DNA from 2 places in the Ensifer sp. NM-2 genome. Region 2 is predicted to be linked to the other one. Evidence: predicted binding sites of a transcription regulator. Region 2 holds the regulator's gene; the other holds the start of a gene.
What was found. The regulator HrcA, encoded in region 2, represses chaperone genes, less so after heat shock. The targets are predictions, from matches to a motif close to GTTAGCACTCNCNNNNNGNGAGTGCTAAC.

Region 1: a site for HrcA is predicted at 9,489-9,517, ahead of groES (co-chaperone GroES). Genes of this name have one in related genera too.

The regions. Positions count from the first base shown of each region.
Region 1 is NZ_PVZR01000001.1:745,738-757,807, forward strand. Features, by position in the region: gene C6558_RS03655 (ATP phosphoribosyltransferase regulatory subunit) at 1-8, shown strand, start outside; gene hisG (ATP phosphoribosyltransferase) at 5-700, shown strand; partial or broken gene C6558_RS40260 (glutathione binding-like protein) at 808-1,516, shown strand; gene C6558_RS03675 (NAD(P)/FAD-dependent oxidoreductase) at 1,594-2,832, shown strand; gene C6558_RS03680 (EAL domain-containing protein) at 3,258-6,056, shown strand; gene C6558_RS03685 (hypothetical protein) at 6,222-6,668, opposite strand; gene groL (chaperonin GroEL) at 7,434-9,071, opposite strand; gene groES (co-chaperone GroES) at 9,134-9,430, opposite strand; gene C6558_RS03700 (TIGR01459 family HAD-type hydrolase) at 9,899-10,747, shown strand; gene C6558_RS03705 (bifunctional riboflavin kinase/FAD synthetase) at 10,761-11,744, shown strand.
Region 2 is NZ_PVZR01000001.1:300,699-312,768, forward strand. Features, by position in the region: gene C6558_RS01560 (nuclear transport factor 2 family protein) at 1-589, shown strand, start outside; gene C6558_RS01565 (DoxX family protein) at 631-1,053, shown strand; gene C6558_RS01570 (DUF1801 domain-containing protein) at 1,067-1,435, shown strand; gene C6558_RS01575 (glutathione S-transferase family protein) at 1,547-2,161, shown strand; gene hemW (radical SAM family heme chaperone HemW) at 2,303-3,484, opposite strand; gene rdgB (RdgB/HAM1 family non-canonical purine NTP pyrophosphatase) at 3,604-4,251, opposite strand; gene C6558_RS01590 (VOC family protein) at 4,293-4,712, opposite strand; gene rph (ribonuclease PH) at 4,730-5,449, opposite strand; gene hrcA (heat-inducible transcriptional repressor HrcA) at 5,609-6,688, shown strand; gene grpE (nucleotide exchange factor GrpE) at 6,852-7,463, shown strand; gene C6558_RS01610 (D-arabinono-1,4-lactone oxidase) at 7,536-8,771, opposite strand; gene C6558_RS01615 (SDR family NAD(P)-dependent oxidoreductase) at 8,786-9,553, opposite strand; gene C6558_RS01620 (helix-turn-helix transcriptional regulator) at 9,691-10,497, shown strand; gene ptsN (PTS IIA-like nitrogen regulatory protein PtsN) at 10,518-10,982, opposite strand; gene hpf (ribosome hibernation-promoting factor, HPF/YfiA family) at 11,155-11,724, opposite strand; gene rpoN (RNA polymerase factor sigma-54) at 12,018-12,070, opposite strand, start outside.

The DNA.
Region 1 (12,070 bases), 450 kb from region 2:
CCGCATGACCATCACCATCGCATTGCCGTCCAAGGGGCGGATGAAGGACGACGCCTCGGCGATCTTCGAGCGCGCCGGCATGAAGATCGTCGCCGTCGGCAATGACCGCTCCTATCGCGGCCGTGTCGAAGGCTGGGACGATGTCGAGATCGCCTTCCTGTCGGCCTCGGAGATTTCGCGCGAGCTCGGCAACGGCTCGATCGATTTCGGCGTCACCGGAGAAGACCTTGTGCGCGAGGGGCTTGCCAATGCCGACGCTCGCGTCGAGTTCTGCGCCCGCCTCGGCTTCGGCCATGCCGATGTCGTCGTCGCCGTTCCGGAGATCTGGTACGACGTCGACACCATGGCCGACCTCGGCGACGTCGCCGCCGACTTCCGCGCCCGCCACGGGCGGCGGCTGGCGATTGCCACCAAATACTGGCGGCTGACGCAGAACCACTTTTCCGGCAGCCACGGCATCCAGCTCTACCACATCGTCGAAAGCCTCGGAGCGACCGAGGGTGCGCCGGCCTCCGGCTCTGCCGACATCATCGTCGACATCACCTCGACCGGTTCGACCCTGCATGCCAACCACCTGAAGACCCTTGCCGACGGCGTCATACTGCGGTCGGAGGCCTGCCTGGTGCGTGCACGCAAGCCGGCGCATGACGGCGACCCGATCGTCGGTCGCATTCTCTCGGCGGTGCGCGACGCGCTTTGAAACTTAAGAACCGCCGCTCAGGCGCTCTGCCGGGCGCAGCGCAGGTTGGTATCTGCGCGGCGCAAGCGGCGGGTGCCGTTCGCGCCATTCGTTTCGAGGAGCATTCCATGGCCGACCTTTCCGCCTTTCCGATCACCAAGCGCTGGCCTGCGAAGAACCCGGACATCGTCCCAGCTCTATTCCTTGCCGACGCCGAACGGCGTGAAGATCTCCATTGTGCTCGAAGAACTGGGATTGCCCTACGAGGCGCACCGGATCTCGTTCGACACCAACGACCAGAAATCGGCGGAATTCCTGTCGCTCAACCCCAATGGCCGCATTCCGGCGATCATCGATCCGCACGGCCCTGGCGGCAAGGCGATCGGGTTGTTCGAGTCTGGGGCGATCCTTCTCTATCTCGCGGAAAAGACAGGGAAACTTCTGCCTTCGGATGCGGCCGCGCGTTATGAAGCGATCTGCTGGGTGATGTTCCAGATGGGCGGCGTCGGCCCGATGCTCGGCCAGTTCGGTCACTTCTTCAAATTCGCTGCCGACAAGGTCGCCAACAACATCTATCCGGTGGAGCGCTACCGCGACGAATCGAAACGGCTGCTGGGCGTGCTGGAGGGGCGGCTCCAGGGGCGGTAATGGCTGATGGGCGATGAGTATACGATCGCCGACATCGCCACCTATCCCTGGGTCGAAGGTGCGCGCAAATTCTATGGCGGCGCCGATGTGCTCGACTACAAGAGCTTCCCGAATGTGATGGCCTGGGTCGACCGAGGACTGGCGCGTCCGGCAGCGCAAAAGGGCATGGAGATCCCGGCCAAGGGCTGACGATCGGCCGGCGTGGCCGTCGTTCGAGTTGACGAGGCTCGGGCGGAAAGGCTACGCCTTGTTGTACAAACGAATAAATGACGGGTGAGAGCGTGTCCGGAAAGCTTGTTGTTATCGGTGGCGGTCAGGCCGCCTTTGCGTTGGTCGCCAAACTGCGGGCGTTGAAGGACGAAAGACCGATCACCATCGTCGCGTCCGAGGCAAGCCTGCCCTATCAGCGTCCGCCACTTTCCAAGAAATACCTGCTTCGCGAGATGAGCCTTGATCGACTGCTTTATCGGGCGGAAGCCTGGTACGGCGAGCATGATGTCGACATCAGGCTGTCGACCACGGTGACGGATCTCGACCGAGATGCCAGCCGCGTGATGCTGAGCGACGGCACGTCGCTCGACTATGAGACGCTCGCGTTTGCAACCGGCGCCACCCCCCGTCGGTTGCCAGCCTCGGTCGGCGGCGATCTCGACGGCGTTTTCACCGTCCGCGACTTCAGGGATGCCGATCTGCTGGCTGAAGAGATGAAGCCGGGCAGGCGGGCGCTCGTCGTCGGCGGCGGCTATATCGGCCTTGAGGCCGCGGCCGTTGCACGAACGCTCGGGCTTGAGGTGACGGTCATCGAGATGGCCGACCGCATCCTGCAACGCGTCGCCTCCGCGGCGACGTCAGGCATCGTTCGAGAAATCCATCGATCGCGCGGTGTCGATATTCGCGAGGGAACAGGGCTCAACCGGCTGGTTGGCGAGAATGGCCGCGTTACCGGCGTCGAGCTTTCCGACGGGTCGGTGCTTCCGGTCGACCTCGTCATCGTCGGTATCGGCGTGACCGCCAACGACCACCTGGCGCACGACGCCGGTCTTGAAACCGCCGGCGGCATCGTCGTCGACAGCCACGGCCGCACCTCCGACCCGGCGATTTTCGCGATGGGCGATTGCGCCGTTCAGCCCTGGGGCAACATGCGCATCCGCCTCGAATCGGTTCAGAACGCCGTGGATCAGGCCGAGGCTGTTGCCGCCGTCATTGCCGGCGGTGTCGAGCCTTATGCGCCCAAGCCCTGGTTCTGGTCGGACCAGTACGATGTGAAGTTGCAGATCGCCGGCTTTGGCCTCGGCCACGACGAAACCATCGTTCGCCCCGGCCAGCGCGAGGGCAGCGTTTCGGTCTGGTATTTCCGCGAGGGCAAGCTTCTGGCCGTCGACGCGATCAACGACGCCAAGGCCTATGTCACCGGCAAGAAGCTGCTGGAGACGGGTATTCATCCGGACAGGGCCGTCATTGCCGATCCGCAATCGGATCTGAAGGCGCTTCTGGCCCAGGCTTAGAGCCTGTCGCGCAAAAGTGCGTAGCGGATTTGCGACATCGACAGGCGAAAACAGGGGCTTGAAGCGCACCAAGCGAATTCTACAGCGCCGCGCGTCTTATTAGACGCGCAAAGGTCGCTGTAGCACTTTGAATTGCTGCATGTTTTTATCCTTATATCGAAGACGATTTAAGGAAACATGCAGTAGAGACCCCGATGCGCTTTAGCGGTGTGACCGTCACAGCGTCATTGGGCCGCTTCGAAATCTTTAACTACAAGGCGTTGGCATTTCAGCCTTCGTTAAGGACGAAAGCAACGTCCTGTTTCGAAACGGACGTTGCGACCTGACTTTTCACAATTCCTTAAACGGCACGACGCCAACAGAAGCGATGAACCGGAAGTGGGCGTTCCATTTCCGGACCAGAAATTTCATTTAGGCGTTTGGCGATGTTCAAGGTTCTTACATGCCTCGTGGTCGAGCATGACCCAAAGCTGGTCGTGCTCGCCGCCCTCATCTGCTTCCTGTCGAGCTACGGTGCCGTGACCTTGCTTCAGCGAGGACGCGCATCCGCAGGCAAGGCGCGGGCGATATGGGCCGTGGCTGCCGGCATCGCCAGTGGCTTCGGCATCTGGGCGACCCACTTCATCGCCATGCTTGCCTACGACCCAGGCGTCGTGCTCGGCTATCAGATCGATCTGACGGCCCTGTCGCTTGCCGTCGCGGTCGTTCTGACGACGATGGCACTGCTGATTGCGACCTATGCGCAGGGACCTGTCGCCTGGATCGCCGGCGGCATCGTCCTCGGTTTCGGCGTCGCCTGCATGCACTTCCTCGGCATGGCGGCGCTCGATGTTCCAGGTACCATCCGCTGGGACTGGACGCTCGTCGTCGCCTCCGTCTTTGCCGGCTCCCTGTTCGATATCGGCGCCTTGCGGGCCATCACACACATCGATCGGCCGTTGAAAGCCAAAATTCTGGCGACGCTGTTCATGACGCTCGGTATCGTCGCCTTGCACTTCACGGCGATGGGTGCGGTGACGATCGAAGCCGATTTGCTGCTGCCGTCGCCCGAGGGGATGATACAGCCGCATTTTCTTGCTTTCGTCATCGCCGGAACCGCTTTCTTCCTGCTAACCATGGTCTTGCTTGCCGCAGGCTTTGCGCACCATGCCGAGCTTTCCGCCGCCGCCTCCGAGCGCGAATTCGCCCGCTTCGTGAAAAGCGTCAAGGACTACGCCATCTACATGCTCGACGCAAAAGGCCGCGTCGCGAGCTGGAATGCCGGAGCCGAAGCCAACAAGGGCTATACTGCCGACGAAATCGTCGGCAAGAGTTTCGGATGCTTCTATTCTCCCGAGGATCAGCGGGCAGGCGTACCGCAACAGGCGCTCGACGAAGCCTATGCCAACGGCAAGTTCGAGTGTGTAGGCTGGCGCTATCGCAGGGATGGCACGCGCTTCTGGGCGCATGTCGTGATCGACCCGTTCCTGCATGAGGATGGCACGCATGCGGGCTTCATCAAGATCGTCAAGGACATCACCAAGGAAAAGGTCGACGCCGACCGCATCGCCGAAGTGAGCAAGAATCTCGACATTGCGCTTGAGAACATGTCGCAGGGCATCTGCCTCTTCGACAGCGGCGACCGCCTGCTGCTATCCAACCGGCGCTGCCGCGAGATCTTCGGCTTCTCGGAGACGCTGGCCGGAAAGGGCCTGACGTTCCGCCAGATCCTCGACGAGGTTTTTGCCCGAACCTATTCCGATCCGGTCATCGCCCGGGCGAAATCGGAAGAACTCTATCAGAGGCACCGCGTCGACATGGTCGGCAAGGGCGGTGGCGACATCGTCGAAAAGCTGCCGAACGGTCGCTCGATCCTGACCAAGCACCGCACCCTCGCGGATGGCGGCTGGGTCAGCACCTACGAGGACATCACCGAGCGCCTGGACAGCGAGGAGCAGATTTCGTTCCTCGCTCGCCATGACAGCCTGACGGGCCTCCCGAACCGGCTGCAGTTCAGCAGCTATCTAGAGGAGGAACTCGATGCGGCCGCCTGGTTCTCGCGCAAGGTCGCGGTGATCGGTCTCGACCTCAATAAGTTCAAGGAAGTCAACGACCTGCATGGCCATGCTGCCGGCGATTTCGTGTTGGTGACGATTGCCCAGCGGATGAAGTCGCTGTTGCAGGAGGGCGAGTTCGTGGCCCGCTTCGGCGGCGACGAGTTCGCGGCCGTCAAGCGCTTCGAGGAATTGTCCGAACTCAACGACTTCCTCCGCCGCATCGAGAAAAGCCTGCATGAAGAAATGCGCTTCGGCGACTTCGAGTTGAAGTCCGGTGGCAGCATGGGTGTCGCGATCTATCCGCAGGACGCCGAGACGGCCGACACGCTGATCAACAATGCCGACCTTGCGATGTACCGCGCCAAGGCCGCGCTGAACCAGAGCGTCTGCTTCTACGAAGTGTCGATGGATGAGGCTGCACGCCAGCGCCGCAGCCTTGCCAACGATCTGTGGGATGCGATCGAGAAGAATCAGTTGGCGTTGCACTACCAGGTCCAGAAGTCGGTGATGTCAGGTGACGTCATCGGTTATGAGGTGCTTCTGCGCTGGCACCATCCCGAGCGCGGTATGGTGCCTCCGAACGAGTTCATTCCGCTGGCGGAAGAATGCGGCGCGATCCTGCCGATCGGCGAATGGGTTCTGCGCGAGGCCTGCCGCGAAGCCGCGGGCTGGCAGAGCACCCACAAGATCGCCGTCAATCTTTCGCCGGTGCAGCTTGCCAATGGTGACATCGTCAGCCTGGTCGAGGACGTGATTTCCGAGACCGGGCTCGACCCGAAGCGGCTGGAACTCGAAATCACGGAATCGACGATCATCGACGACAAGGAGCGCGCGCTCCTGACCCTTCGCCAGATCAAGGAGCTTGGGGTCACCATCGCGATCGACGACTTCGGCACCGGCTATTCGTCGCTCGAGACGCTGCGGTCCTTCCCGTTCGACAAGATCAAGCTCGACAAGAGCTTCATGTGGGAGGTGGAAGCAAGTCCGCAGGCAAAGGCGATCGTGCGCGCCATCCTCGCACTCGGGCAGAGCCTCTCGGTTCCTGTTCTCGCCGAAGGCGTCGAGACGCAGACGCAGCTCGATATCCTGCAGGCGGAAGGCTGTGACGAAGCGCAGGGTTACCTGCTCGGCAGACCAGCACCGATCTCAAGTCTCGCCATGGGCAAGGTGAAAGTGGCGGCCGCCTGACGGTCGCCGCCGCCTGCACGACACGGCGGCCCGGCAAACATCATTGAGGCTATTTCCAGGAAAAGTGCGATGCGATTTTCCACCAGGAAACGCGTAAAGACAACGAGCTGGAACGCTTTTGGGACTCTGTTTAAGCGCGGAAGCGCTCTGTAGGCGGGAATGCACCTACTGGCGCAGAAGCATCTTTCCCGCACCTTCGACAAGGAAGCGCGGGAAGAAGAAGATGCCGTGGATCGTACCGGAATAGCGTTCTTCGAGGCCCGAGGATTCGCCGATGCAGAACACCGGCTGCTTGTGGCCGGATTCGAGGCTGATCGTCGTCGAGAAGCAGAAGGACGAACACGTGGTTGCCGCCTGCTCAAAAAGCTCGAGCACGTGGTTGCGGTCGGCGAGGTCGTAGCAGCGCACGAAATTGAGCAGCCCGCATTCGCTCTCGTTGAGACCGTGGATCGCGGACGCCTTCTCGCCAAGCCGGAACAGGCCCGTCGACAGGTCGCCCGACCAACCTTCGGAAACGCAGAACTGTTCCAGGAATTCCTGATGCGGGAGACCGGAATGCATCTGTCCCGGAACACCGAGGGGAACTGAATTTGTTCTCGTGATCTTAAACACGGTCTACCCCAGCACGACCCCTGGCGAATGTCGTCTTCCCACCAGGCAGGCCCATCCCCAATATACAACCCTCGCCAGCCATCGACCCATAGCAGGAAGAACACGCACGATAGTCGTTTGCGTCTTTCTGTACGGAAAGGTCACGAAACTGTGACGTAGCTCGCCAAGCGAAATGATTTCGCAGGAAAGGCCGGCTTAATTTGCGATGAAATACTTATATGCTTTGCGTGATGTTCTCAAAGAGAGCTTGGACACACAGTTAATATGAAAAGTTTGAGCGATTTTTCGCTCGCTTTAGGCCCACCATCCAGTCTCTCGTGAATCTCTGTCCACTTGGGGCGGTGTTATAGTTCGTTTTTTCTCGACTTCAACGCTTTTTTAGTGCCGCCGCAGCTACCGGGTAATTTTTCCTGCGGACAGCTTTGACGTGCACGTTAGATGCAACCGCAGGATTATCGCAAAAACGAGAAAGGGCGACCCGAGGGTCGCCCTTTCCGATCCGAATGGATCATCGTGGATCTGCTTGAACAGGTCCGCGATAAGGCTGGCGCCCTATCACATCATGTCCATGCTGCCCGTTCAGCGCGCTTGACGCGCTGAACCGCTCTTAGTGCATGGGCAAAGCTTTATGGACAATGCTGCGATTGGGCTGGCGCCCTATCACATCATGTCCATGCCGCCCGTTCAGCGCGCTTGACGCGCTGAACTGCTCTTGGTGCATGGGCGAAGCTCTATGGACAATGCTGCGATTGGGCTGGCGCCCTATCACATCATGTCCATGCCGCCCATGCCGCCCATGCCGCCCGGCATCGCCGGCGAGTCCTTCTTCGGCAGTTCGGCGATCATGGCTTCCGTCGTAACGAGAAGGCCAGCAACCGAAGCCGCGTCCTGAAGGGCGGTGCGAACAACCTTGACCGGGTCGATGATGCCCATGGCAATCATGTCGCCATATTCGCCGGTCTGGGCGTTGTAGCCGAAGTTGTCCTGGTCCTTGTCGAGGATCTTGCCGACAACGATCGAAGCTTCGTCACCAGCGTTCTCAGCGATCTGGCGGGCCGGAGCCTGCAGAGCGCGACGAACGATGTTGATGCCGGCTTCCTGGTCGTCGTTCACACCCTTGACGGTGATCTTGACGGAAGAACGCAGCAGGGCAACGCCGCCGCCCGGTACGATGCCTTCCTGAACAGCAGCGCGCGTCGCGTTGAGAGCGTCGTCGATGCGGTCCTTCTTTTCCTTCACTTCAACTTCCGTCGAGCCGCCAACGCGGATTACGGCAACGCCGCCAGCGAGCTTGGCAAGACGTTCCTGCAGCTTTTCGCGGTCGTAGTCAGAAGTGGTTTCTTCGATCTGAGCCTTGATCTGCGAAACGCGGCCTTCGATGTCGCTCTTCTGGCCAGCACCGTCGACGATCGTGGTGTTTTCCTTGGAGATCGAAACCTTCTTCGCACGGCCGAGCATGTCGAGCGTGACGTTTTCGAGCTTGATGCCGAGGTCTTCGGAGATCACGGTACCACCGGTCAGGATGGCGATGTCTTCGAGCATGGCCTTGCGGCGATCGCCGAAGCCCGGAGCCTTGACGGCAGCGATCTTCAGGCCGCCACGCAGCTTGTTGACGACGAGCGTAGCAAGAGCTTCGCCTTCGACGTCTTCAGCGATGATGAGGAGCGGCTTGCCGGTCTGAACGACAGCTTCGAGAACCGGGAGCATGGCCTGGAGGTTCGAGAGCTTCTTCTCGTGGAGGAGAACGAAGACGTCGTCGAGGTCAGCGACCATCTTTTCCGGGTTGGTGACGAAGTAGGGGCTGAGGTAGCCACGGTCGAACTGCATGCCTTCGACGACTTCGAGTTCGGTTTCGGCGGTCTTGGCTTCTTCAACCGTGATGACGCCTTCGTTGCCGACCTTCTGCATCGCTTCTGCGATGTCGAGGCCGATCTGACGCTCGCCGTTTGCCGAGATCGTGCCGACCTGTGCGACTTCTTCCGAAGTGTTGATCTTCTTGGCCTTGGCCTGGAGATCCTTGACGACTTCGGTGACAGCGAGGTCGATGCCGCGCTTCAGGTCCATCGGGTTCATGCCGGCAGCAACAGCCTTGGCGCCTTCGCGAACGATCGCCTGGGCCAGAACGGTTGCAGTCGTGGTGCCGTCGCCGGCGATGTCGTTGGTCTTCGAAGCAACTTCGCGGACCATCTGGGCGCCCATGTTTTCGAACTTGTCTTCAAGTTCGATTTCCTTGGCAACTGATACGCCGTCCTTGGTGATGCGCGGAGCGCCGAAGGACTTGTCGATGATGACGTTACGGCCCTTCGGGCCGAGCGTGACCTTTACGGCGTCAGCGAGGATATCGACGCCACGCAGCATCTTTTCGCGCGCGGTGCGGCCGAATTTGATTTCTTTTGCAGCCATTTGAGAAAACTCCCGGGCTCATTGCCCATTGGTTGTCATGAAAAGGTGTGGACGACGGCAGATCAGCCGATGATGCCCATGATGTCGGCTTCCTTCATGATGAGAAGGTCTTCGCCGTTGATCTTGACTTCGGTGCCCGACCACTTGCCGAACAGAACGCGGTCGCCAGCCTTGACGTCGAGAGCAACAACCTTGCCGCTTTCGTCACGGGCGCCCGAGCCAACAGCGACGATTTCGCCTTCCTGCGGCTTTTCCTTAGCGGTGTCCGGAATGATGATGCCGCCCTTGGTCTTTTCCTCAGACTCGACGCGGCGGACGACAACGCGGTCGTGCAGCGGGCGAAAATTGGTGCTTGCCATTAGTCTAATCCCTCGATCAAATGACACTACGGATCGCTCAACGACCCGATGGATGGGTGTTAGCACTCTCTTTTGTCGAGTGCTAGCGAGGCCGAGATAAGGCTGGGTCCGGGACGAGTCAAGGATTGGCCGTTCAAAAAATTTCAGGCGACATGATTATCGGCGGCTGATGACAGGCAACGAACGGCGGCCGGGCCGGAACGTTTGCCTGCCTATTGCATGAAGCGGTCGGAATTTGGGCAGATCCGATATCGAGGATTTGCCTGGTCTCGCTGCCCGATCCGGTTGTTATCATGAGCCTCGGGGTCGGCAGGCCCTGACGCTGATGTCCCGTGGACCGTCTCCTCGGCATGAGGGAGGGGCGGGCGCCGAATCCTTGGGAATGGCGGCGATTTTCTAGGCGCGAGGCTTGTATTCTCGGCCCTTCCTTGCCATGCAAGCCGGAAACCGAGTTTGCAGGAAGCCCGCATGGCCGCAAGGATCAACAGTTTTCGGGAAATCGCAGGGCGCTATGACGTCGTGCTCTGTGACGTCTGGGGTGTTCTCCACAACGGCGTTCAGGCGTTTGCGTCGGCCTGCGAGGCCCTGGCGGAAGCGCGTGCAGCAGGGCTTACGGTTGTCCTCATCACCAATTCTCCCCGGCCAAGCCCCAGCGTCAAGGTACAGATCCGCGGGCTGGGCGTTCCCGATGAAGCCTATGATCGCATCGTCACGTCGGGCGATGTGACCCGCACCTTGATCGCCGCAGCCGACAAGAAGATTTTCTTCATCGGCGCCGAACGCGATCTGCCGTTGCTCGAAGGGCTCGGCACCGAGATCGTCTCGTCGGAAGATGCAGAGACCGTCGTCTGCGCCGGCTTCTACGACGATGAAACCGAAACGCCGGAGCACTATCGCGCGACGCTGACCGGACTTGCCAAGCGCAAGATCCCGTTCATCTGCGCCAATCCGGACCTGGTGGTCGAGCGCGGCCACCGGCTGATCCCCTGTGCCGGCGCCATCGCCAAGCTTTACGAGGAGCTCGGCGGCGAAGCCCGGATCGCCGGAAAGCCCTATATCTCCATCTACCGTGCCGCGCTGACGGAAGCCAAGGCCGTTCGCGGTCCACTCGATCTGTCGCGTGTCATCGCCGTCGGCGACGGTATGCCGACCGATGTCAAGGGCGCCCAGGATGCCGGCTTCGATCTGCTTTACATCAGTGCCGGTATTCACGCGCAAGAATACATGAACGAAAGCCGCACCGACGAGGCGAAGCTTACTGCCTTCCTGAGGAAGGAAGGTGCTTCGCCGAAGTGGTGGATGCCCAGGCTCGCCTGACGGGAAGATCGAGATGACGGTTTTTCATCGCAACGAAACCCGCGACCCGCTGCCCGAGCGTCTGCGTGGCGGCGTTGTCGCCATCGGCAATTTCGACGGTGTTCACCGCGGCCACCAATCCGTGCTGGAGCGAGCGCTGGAAGAAGCCGCGGCACGCGGCGTTCCCGCACTGGTGTTGACCTTCGAGCCGCATCCGCGCACGGTCTTTCGGCCAGACACGCCGGTCTTCCGGCTGACGCCCGCACCGCTGAAAGCCCGTATCCTCGAAGGCATGGGGTTTGGCGCCGTCATCGAATACCCGTTCGATCGCACCTTCTCCGAACTTTCCGCGTCCGATTTCATCCATCGGGTGCTCCTGGAGTGGCTGCATGCCTCGCATGTGGTCACCGGGTTCGATTTCCATTTCGGCAAGGGGCGCGAAGGCGGTCCCGCCTTTCTGATGGCGGCGGGCGGCGAAAACGGCTTCGGCGTCACCCTGGTCGACGCCTTCCGCGATGAGAATGCCTCGGTGATCTCCTCGAGCTTCATTCGCTCGCTGCTCGGCCAGGGCGACGTTTCTCACGCGGCCGGCTTGCTCGGCTATCGCTACACGGTCGAGGCCGAAGTAATCGACGGCAAAAAACTCGGGCGGACCCTCGGCTATCCCACGGCCAACATGCGTCTACCGCCCGAGGTCGAACTTAGAACCGGCATCTATGCCGTGCGCTTCCGCCGGGCTGACGGCTCGCTCTATGATGGCGTTGCCAGCTTTGGCCGGCGTCCGACCGTCGACAGCGACGGCGAGGCGTTGCTTGAAACCTTCGTCTTCGATTTTTCCGGCGATCTCTACGGCGAGGTCTGTTCGGTTTCGTTCTTCGGCCACCTGCGCGACGAGCTGAAGTTCGACGGGCTCGACCCGCTGGTGGCGCAGATCCGAAAGGACGAAGACGAGGCGAGGGCGTTGCTCTCCGGCGTCACGCCCTTGAGCGATATCGATCGCCGGATCAACTTCGCCTAAAGAAATCCGTCGCGCCGAAGCGGCGGACCTTTTCAAAAGGCCGAAAACGCCTTAAACAACCGGCCACCATGACCCGGCACCGTCGACTGACCATCGATCAGCGAATTATTGGCCCGGCTTTCCGCGCGCACTAGGCCGCCGGAAGGTCCGGGATTTCGGCGTTTCCAACGCCTCAGTCATCTCTGGAGCGCCGCGCGTCTCTTGGACACGCTAAGGTAGCTCGAACACTTTGAAGCTGCGCATGATCCTTTTCCGAAAATCGATCCCGATTTCAGGGTTATGCGCCGGATACCGAACCCTTTCGCATGCGCGATGATCCGCGCGGA
Region 2 (12,070 bases):
CGAACTTTCCGGCGAGAAGATCGATGCCGGGAAAATGTCGGTCTGGTTCCGCCAGACCCTCGGTTTGAAGCGCATGGCTGCCGGCTGGAAGATCGCACACCAGCACGAGTCCGTGCCTTTCTACATGGATGGCAGCCTCAAGGCAGCCGTCGATCTCAATCCGAAATCGACGGTCGACGGGCAAGCGCCGGCGCCGCCACCGATGCTAGGCCCGATCGCCTACCTCTGCGTCGAGGATGCGTACGCGACCGCTGATTTCTACGTCCGCGCCTTCGCCGCAACGGATGGCGGGCGGATGCTCGCCGAAGACGGTAAACGGCTGATGCATTGCCATCTGACGATCAATGGCGGTGCATTGATGCTCAACGATCCCTTCCCGGAACACGGCATGCCCTATGCCGCGCCGCAGGGCGTCGTGCTGCATCTGGTGGTCGAGGACGCGCAATTCTGGTGGGATCGCGCGGTTGCCGCCGGCGCCGAAGTGACGATGCCGCTTGCGGTCGCCTTCTGGGGCGACCTCTATGGCCAGCTGCGTGACCCCTTTGGCATCCGCTGGGGCATCGTCGGACCGGCCAAGAAGACAGACTGAAGAACGATTTGTGACAACGGGAAACGAGGAGAACTCCCCGAATGAACACTGCTCTTGTTATGACGGCTCCGGCTGGAAAAATGGTGATCCTCGGCCGCGTGCTGAGCGGTCTGGTTGTTGCGTTCCTGGCCTTCGACGGAGCGATCAAGCTCGTGCCACTGGACGTGGTGACTGAGACTTTGGCGGTGCTCGGCTATCCCGCCGATGTTGGCCTTGCGCGTCTGCTCGGCGTACTCACGCTTCTGTGTGCGCTGCTCTATGCGATCCCGAGAACGTCGGTCCTCGGCGCCATTCTGCTCACCGGTTATCTCGGCGGTGCCATGGCGACGCATCTGCGCGCGGATAGCCCTCTTTTCACCCATCTGCTGTTCGGGCTCTATCTCGGCGTCATCGCCTGGGCTGGCCTGTGGCTCCGAGACCGTCGCGTGCGCGCGCTGATCCCGTTCAAGAACGAGCAAGCCTAAGGAGAATTTCGCGATGAGCAAAACGGTTAGCGACTACATTGCAGGCCTTTCCGGTACGCCGGCTGCCGTGGCGAAAGAGTTGCACGGTGCCATTCTTGCCGCCGGCGGCACCAGGGACAGCGTGAAATGGGGCCATCCGATCTATGAGGCCGGCGGACCGGTCTGCCTGATCAAGGCTGCCAAGGACTATGTGACGCTCGGCTTCTGGCGCGGCGCCGATATGCTCGATCTCGACCCACGACTGGCCAAGGGCGGCGGCAAGGGCGACATGGCCTTCATCAAGGTGAAAGCGACCGGCGAGGTCGACGGCGCCCAGGTGGCGCGGCTGGTAGCCAAGGGTATCGCCCTCAATGCCGAGAAGGGCGATCCGTTCAAATCTTGAACGACGAAACAAACTTGCAAAGGGCGCTCCGAAACAGAGCGCCTTTCTCTTGTCCGATGCAATACATCTTCGCGGGACCGGATAATTTCCTTCCAACACCCGCGAGGCACGATGATCCTCTATTACCAGACCCATTCCCCTTTCGCCCGCAAGGCACTCGTCTTCGCCCACGAGGTCGGCATCGCTGAGCGACTGGAGGTGATCCACCACGAGACCAGCCCGACGCTGCGCAATGAAGAGGTCCATGCCGAAAATCCACTCGGCAAGGTGCCGGTTCTCTTGCGCCCCGAGGATGCGGCGATCTTCGATTCCGACGTCATCTGCGCCTATTTCGATACGCTGCATGATAGCCGCAAGCTCATCCCCGAAAGCGGCGAGGCGCGCTGGCATGCCCTGAGATTGCAGGCCGTGGCGCAAGGGCTGGCGCAGGCGGGGATCGGGTTGCGTTGGGAAACGGAGCGACGCCCGGAAGCCTTGCGCTATCCGGCGCTCGCCGACGGCTATGCCGAAAAGATCGAGCAGACCTATGACTGGCTGGAGCAGACGCTCGATGTCGACGCGCCGCTTGATATCGGCCACATCGCGCTCGCCACGACCCTGTCCTGGATGGCGTTCCGTGACCTGCCGTCGTTCCGTGACCGGACGAAGCTGAGCGTCTGGTTCGATGCCTTCGAGGAACGACCATCGATGCGCGCGACGCCGCTCTCCGGCGAGACCCACGATTGAGCCTTCGGTTTCCTTGCGTTGGATGCAGGCAGGGCGGCCGCTAAAACATTTGCGTCTCAGACGGTGGCATCGAGACGCGATATTTCCTTGCTCTACGCATTTCCTGACGGAAAACCGCTTCGCACTTTTCCTGGAAAAGCGCTAGCAGGCGAGGTCGGCGACGACGGCGTCGAGAATCAACATGCCGGAAGGCGTGCAGCGCAGGCGGGAATTTCCCAGCCGCTCGATGAACCCGTGGTCGATCAGGAACTGCTCGCGGTCTGGATCGGGATCGCGGCCGGACAGCGTCTGCCAGCGGGCGAGATCGACGCCTTCCTTGAGGCGCAGGCCCATCAGTAACAATTCGTCGGACTGGGCCTCGAGGTCGAGCACTTCGCGCTCGACCATGCCGTGGCCGTAGGTTTCGACCAGCCGCAGCCATTCCTCCGGCTTGCGCTCGGTCGCCGTCGCCAGCTTGGCGCCGCCGACGCTGAGGCGGCCATGGGCACCAGGCCCGACGCCGGCATAGTCGCCATAGCGCCAGTAGGTGAGGTTGTGCCGGCTCTCGGCACCAGGGCGGGCATGGTTGGAGACCTCGTAGGCGGGCATGCCGATCGCCGCCGTGATGTCCTGGGTCGCCTCGTAGAGGACCGCCGATTGCTCACCATCAGGAACGATCAGCTTGCCGGCCTTGTGCAGGCCGAAGAAGGGCGTGCCCTCCTCGATCGTCAGCTGGTAGAGCGACAGGTGGTCGACGGCATAGGAGACGGCCTCCTTGAGCTCGCGTTCCCATTCCTCGACCGTCTGGTTGGGGCGGGCATAGATCAGGTCGAAGGACATGCGCGGGAAGATCTCGCGCGCCAGCCGGATCGCTTTCAGCGCGTCTTCGACATTGTGCAGCCGGCCGAGAAATTTGAGGTCCCGGTCGTTCAGCGCCTGCACGCCGAGCGAGACACGGTTGACGCCGGCCGCGCGATAGCCGTGGAAGCGCGTCGCCTCGACACTCGAAGGGTTCGCCTCCATGGTGATCTCGATGCCATCGGGCACATGCCATTCGCGGGCGATGCCCGAGAGGATAGCGTCGACCGTTGCCGGATCCATCAACGACGGCGTGCCGCCGCCGATGAAGATGCTGGTGACGGTGCGTGGACCGGAAAGCTCACGCGCCTCCGCCATTTCCTTGAGGAAAGCGGCGACGAAACGCGGCTGGTCGATCGGCTGGTGGCGCACGTGGCTGTTGAAGTCGCAATAGGGGCATTTGGCCGCGCAGAACGGCCAGTGCACATAGATCCCGAAACCGGGATCCATGCCGTCACCGAGTGCCGATAGCGTGGCCGTCTGCATCGTTGCGTCTCTCATGCGGTAGATCACGTTGACCTTGGGCCGATCGACCCGAAGTCATGACTGCGATCGCTTCTAACAAATTGGAGCGGGATGTTGCGGAAAACCGCATACACGTTTCCTCAGCCCGCTCCAAGGCAGGTTTCGGCGAAGATCTTGAAGGCGCGGGCACGGTGCGACAGCGCTTCAGCATCGCCCGGCTTCCAGCCGTGTTTCTCGTCCGCGCTCATCTCGCCGAATGTAGTGTCGTAACCCTTCGGCTGAAAGACCGGATCGTAGCCAAAACCCTGGTCGCCGCGCGGCGGCCACACGACATGGCCCTCGACCTCGCCGCGGAAAAGTTCGACATGGCCGTCTGGCCAGGCAAGGCAAAGCACCGAGACGAAACGGGCCGTGCGTTTTTCAGGCGCACTTGCGCCCTTGCCCTGCAGCGCCTTTTCGACCTTTTCCATCGCCATGGCGAAATCGCGGCTGCCGTCTTCGCGTTCGGCCCAGTTGGCGGTGTAGACGCCAGGTGCGCCATCAAGTGCGTCGATCGCCAGGCCGGAATCGTCCGAAAGCGCCGGCAGGCCCGAGGCCTTGGCCGAGGCGAGCGCCTTGATCGTCGCGTTTTCCTCGAAGGTCGTGCCGGTCTCATCCGGTTCGACGAAGTCGAGGTCGGCTGCCGACTTGGCCTCGAAGCCGAGCGGCCCGATCAGGTCGCGGATCTCGCGGATCTTGCCGGCATTGTGGCTGGCGACGATGAGCGTCTTGTCATCCAGTGTGCGCATGATGTGTCGTCTCTTAAAAGATGCGGCGCGAAGGCCGCGGTTCATTCGATGGACCAGAGGCCCGGTTCCGCGCATTCGAGGCTGTTGCCGGCCGGATCGCGGAAGTAGAAGGAGCGCGTGCCGTTCGGCCAGACAACATCGGCTTCGATCGTGACACCCGCCGTTTCCAGCTTGGCCCTCCAGGCGTCGAGTGCCGACGCGGAAACGCGGAAGCACATGTGGCCCTGGCCGGTGGTGCCGTGCGGCGGCACCGGCAGGGCCGCATCCGGCGAAGGCGGTTTGACCGTTTCCGCAGGATTGAAAATCAGCAGAACGCCCGAGCCACAGCGAAAGAACACATGTCGGTTCTCCCGCCGTGTAATCTTCTCCAGCCCCAGCACACCGCTGTAGAAGGCCTCGGCGGCGTCGAGATCCGACGCATAGAGCGCAGTCTCAAGAATGCCATCCAGCGCCGGGGCCATCGTCTCCGTCCTTCTCGTCAGCCGGCGATCGCCTGCTTCTGCAGTGCGACAAGCTCGGCAATGCCGGTCTTTGCCAGTCCGAGCAGGCTTGCGAATTCCGCTTCGCTGAAGGGTTTGCCTTCGGCCGTGCCCTGGATCTCGACAATGCCGCCGGTGCCGGTCATGACGAAATTCGCGTCGGTCTCGGCGGCGGAATCTTCGAGGTAGTCGAGGTCGATGATCGACTGGTTGGCGAAGATGCCACAGGATATGGCGGCGACATGGTCCTTCAGGACCTTCTCGACCTTCACCATGTTGCGGGCTTCCATCCACTTCAGGCAGTCATGCAGCGCCACCCAGGCGCCGGTGATCGAGGCCGTGCGCGTGCCGCCATCAGCCTGGATGACGTCGCAGTCGATCGAGATCTGGCGTTCGCCGAGTGCGGGCAGATCGACGACGGCGCGCAGCGACCGGCCGATCAAGCGCTGGATTTCCTGGGTGCGGCCGCTCTGCTTGCCGCTCGAGGCTTCGCGACGCATGCGCTCGCCGGTGGCGCGCGGCAGCATGCCGTATTCGGCCGTCACCCAACCCTTGCCGCCGTTGCGCAGCCAGGCCGGAACCTTTTCCTCAAGGCTGGCTGTGCACAGCACGTGCGTATCGCCGAATCGCACCAGACAGGAGCCTTCCGCGTGCTTGGAGAAATTGCGCTCGAACGAAACCTTGCGCATTTGGTCGATTTTTCTGCCGGATGGCCGCATCATCAAACTCCTATCGTATCTGGTGAGCCTTCTAGAGCATGGCGCAGCCAAAGGGAACCGGTGGACAGCCGGGGATCGGGGCGATTTTTCCCTTTTGCTATCGGGCGCGGGGATCACTATATTTCCGGCGGCAGGATTGGCCTGCGAACATGGAGCGACATGGTACTGCGCAATCCCGGAGTGACCGATATCGCGGCGGCGCTGGACGAGCGTTCCGGTGAAATCTTCCGTCGCATCGTCGAAACCTATTTGAACAGCGGAGAGCCTCTCGGCTCACGCAACCTTTCGCGGTTGCTGCCGATGTCGCTGTCGCCGGCGTCCGTGCGCAATGTGATGAGCGACCTCGAAGATCTCGGGCTGATCTATTCGCCGCACATCAGCGCCGGCCGCCTGCCGACGCAGACGGGCCTGCGTTTCTTCGTCGACGCCTTCATGCAGGTCGGCAATCTCTCCCCAGAAGATCGTGCTTCGATCGATCGGCACGTGCGGTTGAGCGACCATGCCCAGCCGGTCGATACGCTGCTGGCAGAGGCAAGCCAGATGCTGTCGGGCATGTCGCGCGGCGCCGGCCTCGTGATCACCGCCAAGAACGATCCGGTGCTCAAGCATGTCGAATTCATCCGGCTGGCGCCCACCAAGGCGCTGGCCGTGCTCGTCGGCGAGCATGACCAGGTCGAAAACCGCATCATCGAGCTTCCCGCCGGCGTGACGAGCTCGCAACTGACGGAAGCAGCGAACTTCTTGAATGCCCATCTCGCCGGCCAGACGATCGGCGAGGTGCGCTCGCAGCTCGAAACCGTCAAGCAGACCGTGCGCAGCGAACTCGATGCCCTGTCCCAGGAACTGGTCGAGCGTGGACTGGCGATCTGGTCGGGCAACGAGGGCGATGAAAAGCCGGCACGGCTGATCGTTCGCGGCCGGGCCAACCTGCTCGAGGGCCTGGAGGGAACCGAGGATATCGACCGCCTGCGCATGCTCTTCGACGACCTGGAAAAGAAGGACAGCCTGATCGAGCTGCTTGACCTCGCAGAGAGCGGCCCGGGTGTCAGGATCTTCATCGGTTCGGAGAACAAGTTGTTTTCATTGTCCGGTTCGTCGCTGATCGTTGCGCCCTATCGCGACAGTGAAGATCGCATCGTCGGCGCCGTCGGCGTCATCGGTCCGACGCGGCTCAACTATTCGCGCATCGTGCCGATGGTCGATTATACCGCGCAGTTGATGTCGCGGCTTTCGCGCTGATCAGGCGCTTTTGGCCACAGGCAGCATTGAACCCTTGATTTTTCGGCCCTAAACCTCGATATCGGCATCAAATCCAGTCACTGGGCATTTTACGCCATGCGGCCATCGTTGCGCGCGGGCGTCGGAATGCGGAAGACAAGACAGACGAACACCGGAGAACGTCATGACCGACGAAACAAACAAGCACGGACACGAAGCTGCCGCGACCGACGAGGCAGTCAACGATACGCCCGAGGTTGTGGAAGCGGCGCCGGTTGCCGAGCCCGATCCGCTGGAGCTTGCAAGGGCTGAGAACAACGACCTGCGCGACAAGTATCTAAGGCTCGCCGCCGAAATGGACAACCTGCGCCGCCGCACCGAACGCGACGTCAAGGATGCCAAGTCCTATTCCGTTGCTGGTTTTGCCCGCGACATGCTCGCCGTCTCCGACAATCTGCGCCGTGCGCTCGATGCCATCCCGGCTGAAGCGAAGGAAGCCGGAGAAGCGGGCCTTACTGCCCTCATCGAAGGTGTCGAGATGACCGAGCGCGCCATGCTGTCGGCGCTGGAACGTCACGGCGTGAAGAAGCTTGAGCCGGAAGGCCAGAAGTTCGACCCGAACTTCCACCAGGCAATGTTCGAAATCCCGAACGCCGACGTGCCGAACAACACGGTGCTGCAGGTCGTTCAGGCCGGCTACACCATCGGCGACCGCGTGCTGCGCCCGGCCATGGTCGGCGTATCCAAGGGCGGCCCGAAGGCGGCAGCTACGGAAGGCGACAGCCCGGCGGCCTGAGCTGCGGTCTGATCCATTTCAACGCCGCGCGTCCACTCGGATGCGCGGCGTTTCTTGTTTTCGGCAATCATATCAACCGAACAACTGCCGCAGGTGATCGTTGAGGAAACGGCCCTCCGGGTCGACTTTCGCCCGTAATGCCCGGAAATCGCCGGATCGTGGATAGAGCGCAGTCACGTCCTCCGCGCCGAGGAAATGCAGCTTCCCCCAATGCGGCCGCGAGCCGTATTGGCGCAGGATCGTATCGACGTCTTTGAGATACTCCCAATAGTCCGTGCCCGGCTCGCCCGAGACGGAAAGCGTGATCGAATCCTGCTCGTAGAACGGGCTGATCCAGCCGGTGTCGCCTGCGGTGAAGCGGTATTCGATCGGGTAGATGCAGGTCGGGTGCTTTTCCAGCATCAGCTTGCGCACAGCTTTTACAGCCTCCTTGCCGTGGGCGATGGGCACCGCATATTCAAGTTCGTGGAAGTTCGGCACATACTCGATCGGATAGATCTCCGAGGAATAGGCGATCTTCTCGAACCCCTGCTCCATCGGCGGCCGGTCGGTGATGTCGATCACCTTCATCTCGCAGACGTCGGACGTCTTGTCCGTCGTCGAAACCGACGCGGTATCCGGCAGGCAATAGCAATGCCGGCTTTCGGAAACCGGGCACCAGAAGAAGCCGAAGTGCCGATGCTTGGCGGCGAGTTCGTCGTGCTGCTCGATCATCTCGTCGAATGTGCAGCGCCAGAGCTTTTCATGCAGGTTGTAGCTGTCCATCGCCTGCAGCGTGATCTCGGAGATCACGCCGAGCATGCCGATCGAGACGCGGGCCGCCTCCAGCAGGTCCGGCGTCGTCTCGTCGACGACGAGAATGCTGCCGTCGGGCTCAACGAGCCGCATGCCGACGATCTGCGAGGCCATGTTGCCAAGTGCTGCTCCCGTGCCGTGGGTGCCGGTGGTGAGCGCCCCAGCCAGCGCCTGGCTGTCGATGTCGCCCTGGTTGATCAGCGAGAGGCCGTTCGACTTCAATACCTTGCCCAATTGGTTGATCGTCGTTCCCGCCCGGACCGAGACGCGTTTGCGCGCCTGGTCGATGGCGACCACGCCCTGCATGTTGGCAAGCGTCAGGTGGAGCCCGCTGGTCAGCGCCACCGGCGTGAAGGAATGGCCGGAGCCGGCGCAGCGCACATTGAGCCCTTGCGACGTCGCCTCGCGGACCATTTCGGCGAGCGCCGCCTCGCTCTCGGGTGCACCGCGCTGGCGCACGATGCAGGATTGGTTTCCGACCCAGTTGCGCCAGTGGCCGCCCGTCTGAAGCATATCTTTCCCCTCTCTCAGACCGCTGTGAAGCAATTGTCGACGAACAGATGCGTGCCGTTGACGAAGCTTGCCTCGTCGCTGGCCAGAAACAGCGCGGCATTGGCGACCTCTTTCGGGTCGCACATCCGCCCCTGCTGGGCAGCGATCGCCGCTTCCGAGACATCGACGCCGTATTTACTGAGGCCCACCAGTTCGCGCTTGCCGTGATCGGTGGCGATGAAGCCGGGGCAGACGGCGTTGCAGCGGATGCCGCGGTCGCGGAACTCAACCGCGATGGCACGGGCGAACATGTGGCAGGCGCCCTTCGTCGTGTCGTAGAGCACTTCCATCGGCGTCGCCGCCACGGCCGAGATCGACGAGGTGCAGACGATGCTGCCGCCGCCGGCGGCGAGCATCCCTGGAAGCACCGCCTTGGTCATCAGGAACATGCTGCGCACGTTGACGGCCATCAGCCGGTCCCATTCGTCCTCTTCCGTCTCCAGAAAGGGCCCGACCGCCAGGATGCCGGCATGGTTGAAGAGAACGGTGATCGCGCCGAAGGCTGCTTCGACCGCCTTGACGGCCGAGCTCACCTGCGCAGAAATCGAGACGTCGGCCGGCGCGAAGATCGCATCGCCGCCGTTTGCGCGGATGGCGGCGGCAACCTCTTCGCCCTTGCTGCGTGGCAGATCGACGATGCCGACCTTGGCCCCTTCGCGGGCAAAGAGTTCGGATGCGGCAAGCCCGCAGCCACCGGCGCCACCACTGATCAAAGCCACTTTTCCGGAAAGTCTGCCTGCCATCGTGTCCCCCTGTGCTCAAGCGTCGCGGCTAAACACGTGCTACGATCTTGGTCCCTCGTGGGATGAATTATTGTTGACGAAGAGGGGGCTGTCGATATCCCATGCGGGATACGGGGGTAGGGGAGAGTTCGACGCGGATGCTGGCTCGGGAGTCGGCCGATATTTCGGCCATGATCGGATTGATCGGAACACAGGATTTCGGCGGCGCGCTCGATCGCATGCTGCGCTCGGTCGCAAGCTTCGATCTCTCGGTTGCCTTCGCCTATCCCTATGATAACAGACCGATCGTGCTGCATGACGGCTACACCGCCAAGGTGTCCGCCAGCGCGCTTTCTGCCTATCTCGGCGGCGCCTATCTGCTTGACCCGTTCTATGTTGCCTGCAGCTCCGGCCAGCCGCAGGGGCTATGGCGCATGCGCGAACTTGCGCCTGACCGGTTCTTCCATTCGGAGTTTTCAAGCTCGGCCGAGGTGCATCCCTGCATCTCGATGGAAAGCGGGGTTCTGGTCGAAGAGATTGGCTTCGTCATTCCGCTCGATGACAGCGTGCAGGCCACCTATTCGCTGATGCGCGGCCGCGGCGGCACGCCGTTCAGCGACGAGGAACTGGAGCGCTTGCGGGTCTACGAGCCGATCGTGCGAGAGGCCGTGCGTTCGAACTGGCGCCAGCAAAGCCATGCCGTGGCGGCGACGCCTCGGCCCGACGACGCGATCGAAACCGCTTTCGACAGCCTCTGCGCCGACCGCCTGACCCGGCAGCAACGCAACATCGTCCGCCTGATCCTGCGCGGGCACAGCAACCTGTCGATCGGCAAGACGATGAACATCGCCGAAGGAACCGTCCGCATTCACCGCAAGAACATTTATCGCCGGCTCGGTATTTCGAGCCAGGGCGCACTGTTTCGAATTTTCATTGATCATTTGAACCGCCGTCAGCTTTACTGACGGCCGGTCCGGGCCGTGGCTCAGGCGGCGTGCGAGGTCGTGTCCTCGTTGAGCAGCGTGTAGATCGCGCTGGCGGAATCGCTCGATCGGATCTTCGCCACCATGTCGTGGTCGCGCAGTACGCGGGCGATGCGCGACAATGCCTTGAGATGGTCGGCGCCGGCGCCTTCGGGCGCCAGGAGCAGGAAGACGAGGTCGACAGGCTGGTCGTCGAGCGCTTCGAAATCGACCGGCGTGTCCAGCCGCGCAAAGATCCCGATGATCGACGGCAGGTTGTTGAGCTTGCCGTGCGGGATAGCAATGCCGTTGCCGACGCCCGTGGAGCCCAGCCGTTCACGCTGCAGGATGACATCGAAGATTTCGCGTTCCGGAAGGCCGGTGATCTTTGCCGCTTTAGCCGCCAATTCCTGAAGGAGCTGTTTTTTCGAGTTGGCCCTCATGGCCGGGATGATCGCATTTTGGTGCAGTAAGCCTGCCAATGCCATTCTTTTGTCCTCGTTCGCCGGTTAGAGCCGGACAACATCATCATAAATGCGTCGCAATGGCTCTAACCATCTTTGTCTTGGCGGGTGCCATGCACAGAAAAGTCGTATTTTCCGGCCTGTCCGCTGATCCAAGTGGCGGGAGCGCCGGCGCACCGGCACTCCCTTTTTCCACTCATCCCTTGATATTGGCGGCGTCAATCCAGCCAATATTTCCGTCGTTGCGTCTGTAGACGATATTCAACTCTGCCTTGCCGGGAGTGCGGAACATGAGGACGGGTTCATCCGTCATGTCGAGCGCCATCACGGCGCTGGCGACAGACATCGTCCTCAGGTGTTTCGAGCTTTCGGCGACGATCGTCGGTGCGTAATCCTCGGGGACTTCGTCATCCTCGAATGGCACCGAGTCCATCACTGTGTATGCCACCTCGGTACCTTGACCATTACCGTTGTGGTGGTCCTTGAGCTTGCGCTTGTAGCGACGTAGGCGCTTTTCGATGCGCTCCGACGCTGCGTCAAAGGCAGCCTGAGGGTCATTGGCCTGTCCATTCGCCTGCATAACCACGCCCGTATCGAGATGAAGCTTGCAGTCGGCGCTAAAGCGCGGTCCAGACTTTTCCACAGTGACCTGGCTTGAATATCCTCCGTCGAAATATTTGGTAACGGCCTGCTCGATCTGATCGCCAATGCGGGCGCGGAACGAATCGCCGATTTCCATCTGTTTACCGGATACACGCACACTCATGGAGTTTCCTCTCTATTTCGTGATTTGCGTAGCCAGTCTATTCCAAGCGCTCTCGTCATCCAAGCCTTTCACGCTTGCGGGAGCCTCTCTGTCGCACCTACCGGTCGTGCCGGCCGCCTGAGGAAGACCGTGTCCTCGGCAATTGCGGCGGGCTCATATCCCCTGCGTCGCGGAGAGTCAATTGAAGGTCGCAAAAAAGTTAATACGCTTTAACCTTGCGTCGTCGCTTTAGGCTCTTTTTCTTTCGCATGTCGTCGTCGCAAAACCGCTGAAAAACTGTTGCGCGACCTGCTTTAGAAGCCCGATACCTTGGCCAGCGCCCGCTTTTCGCGCCGTCGCTGCACGG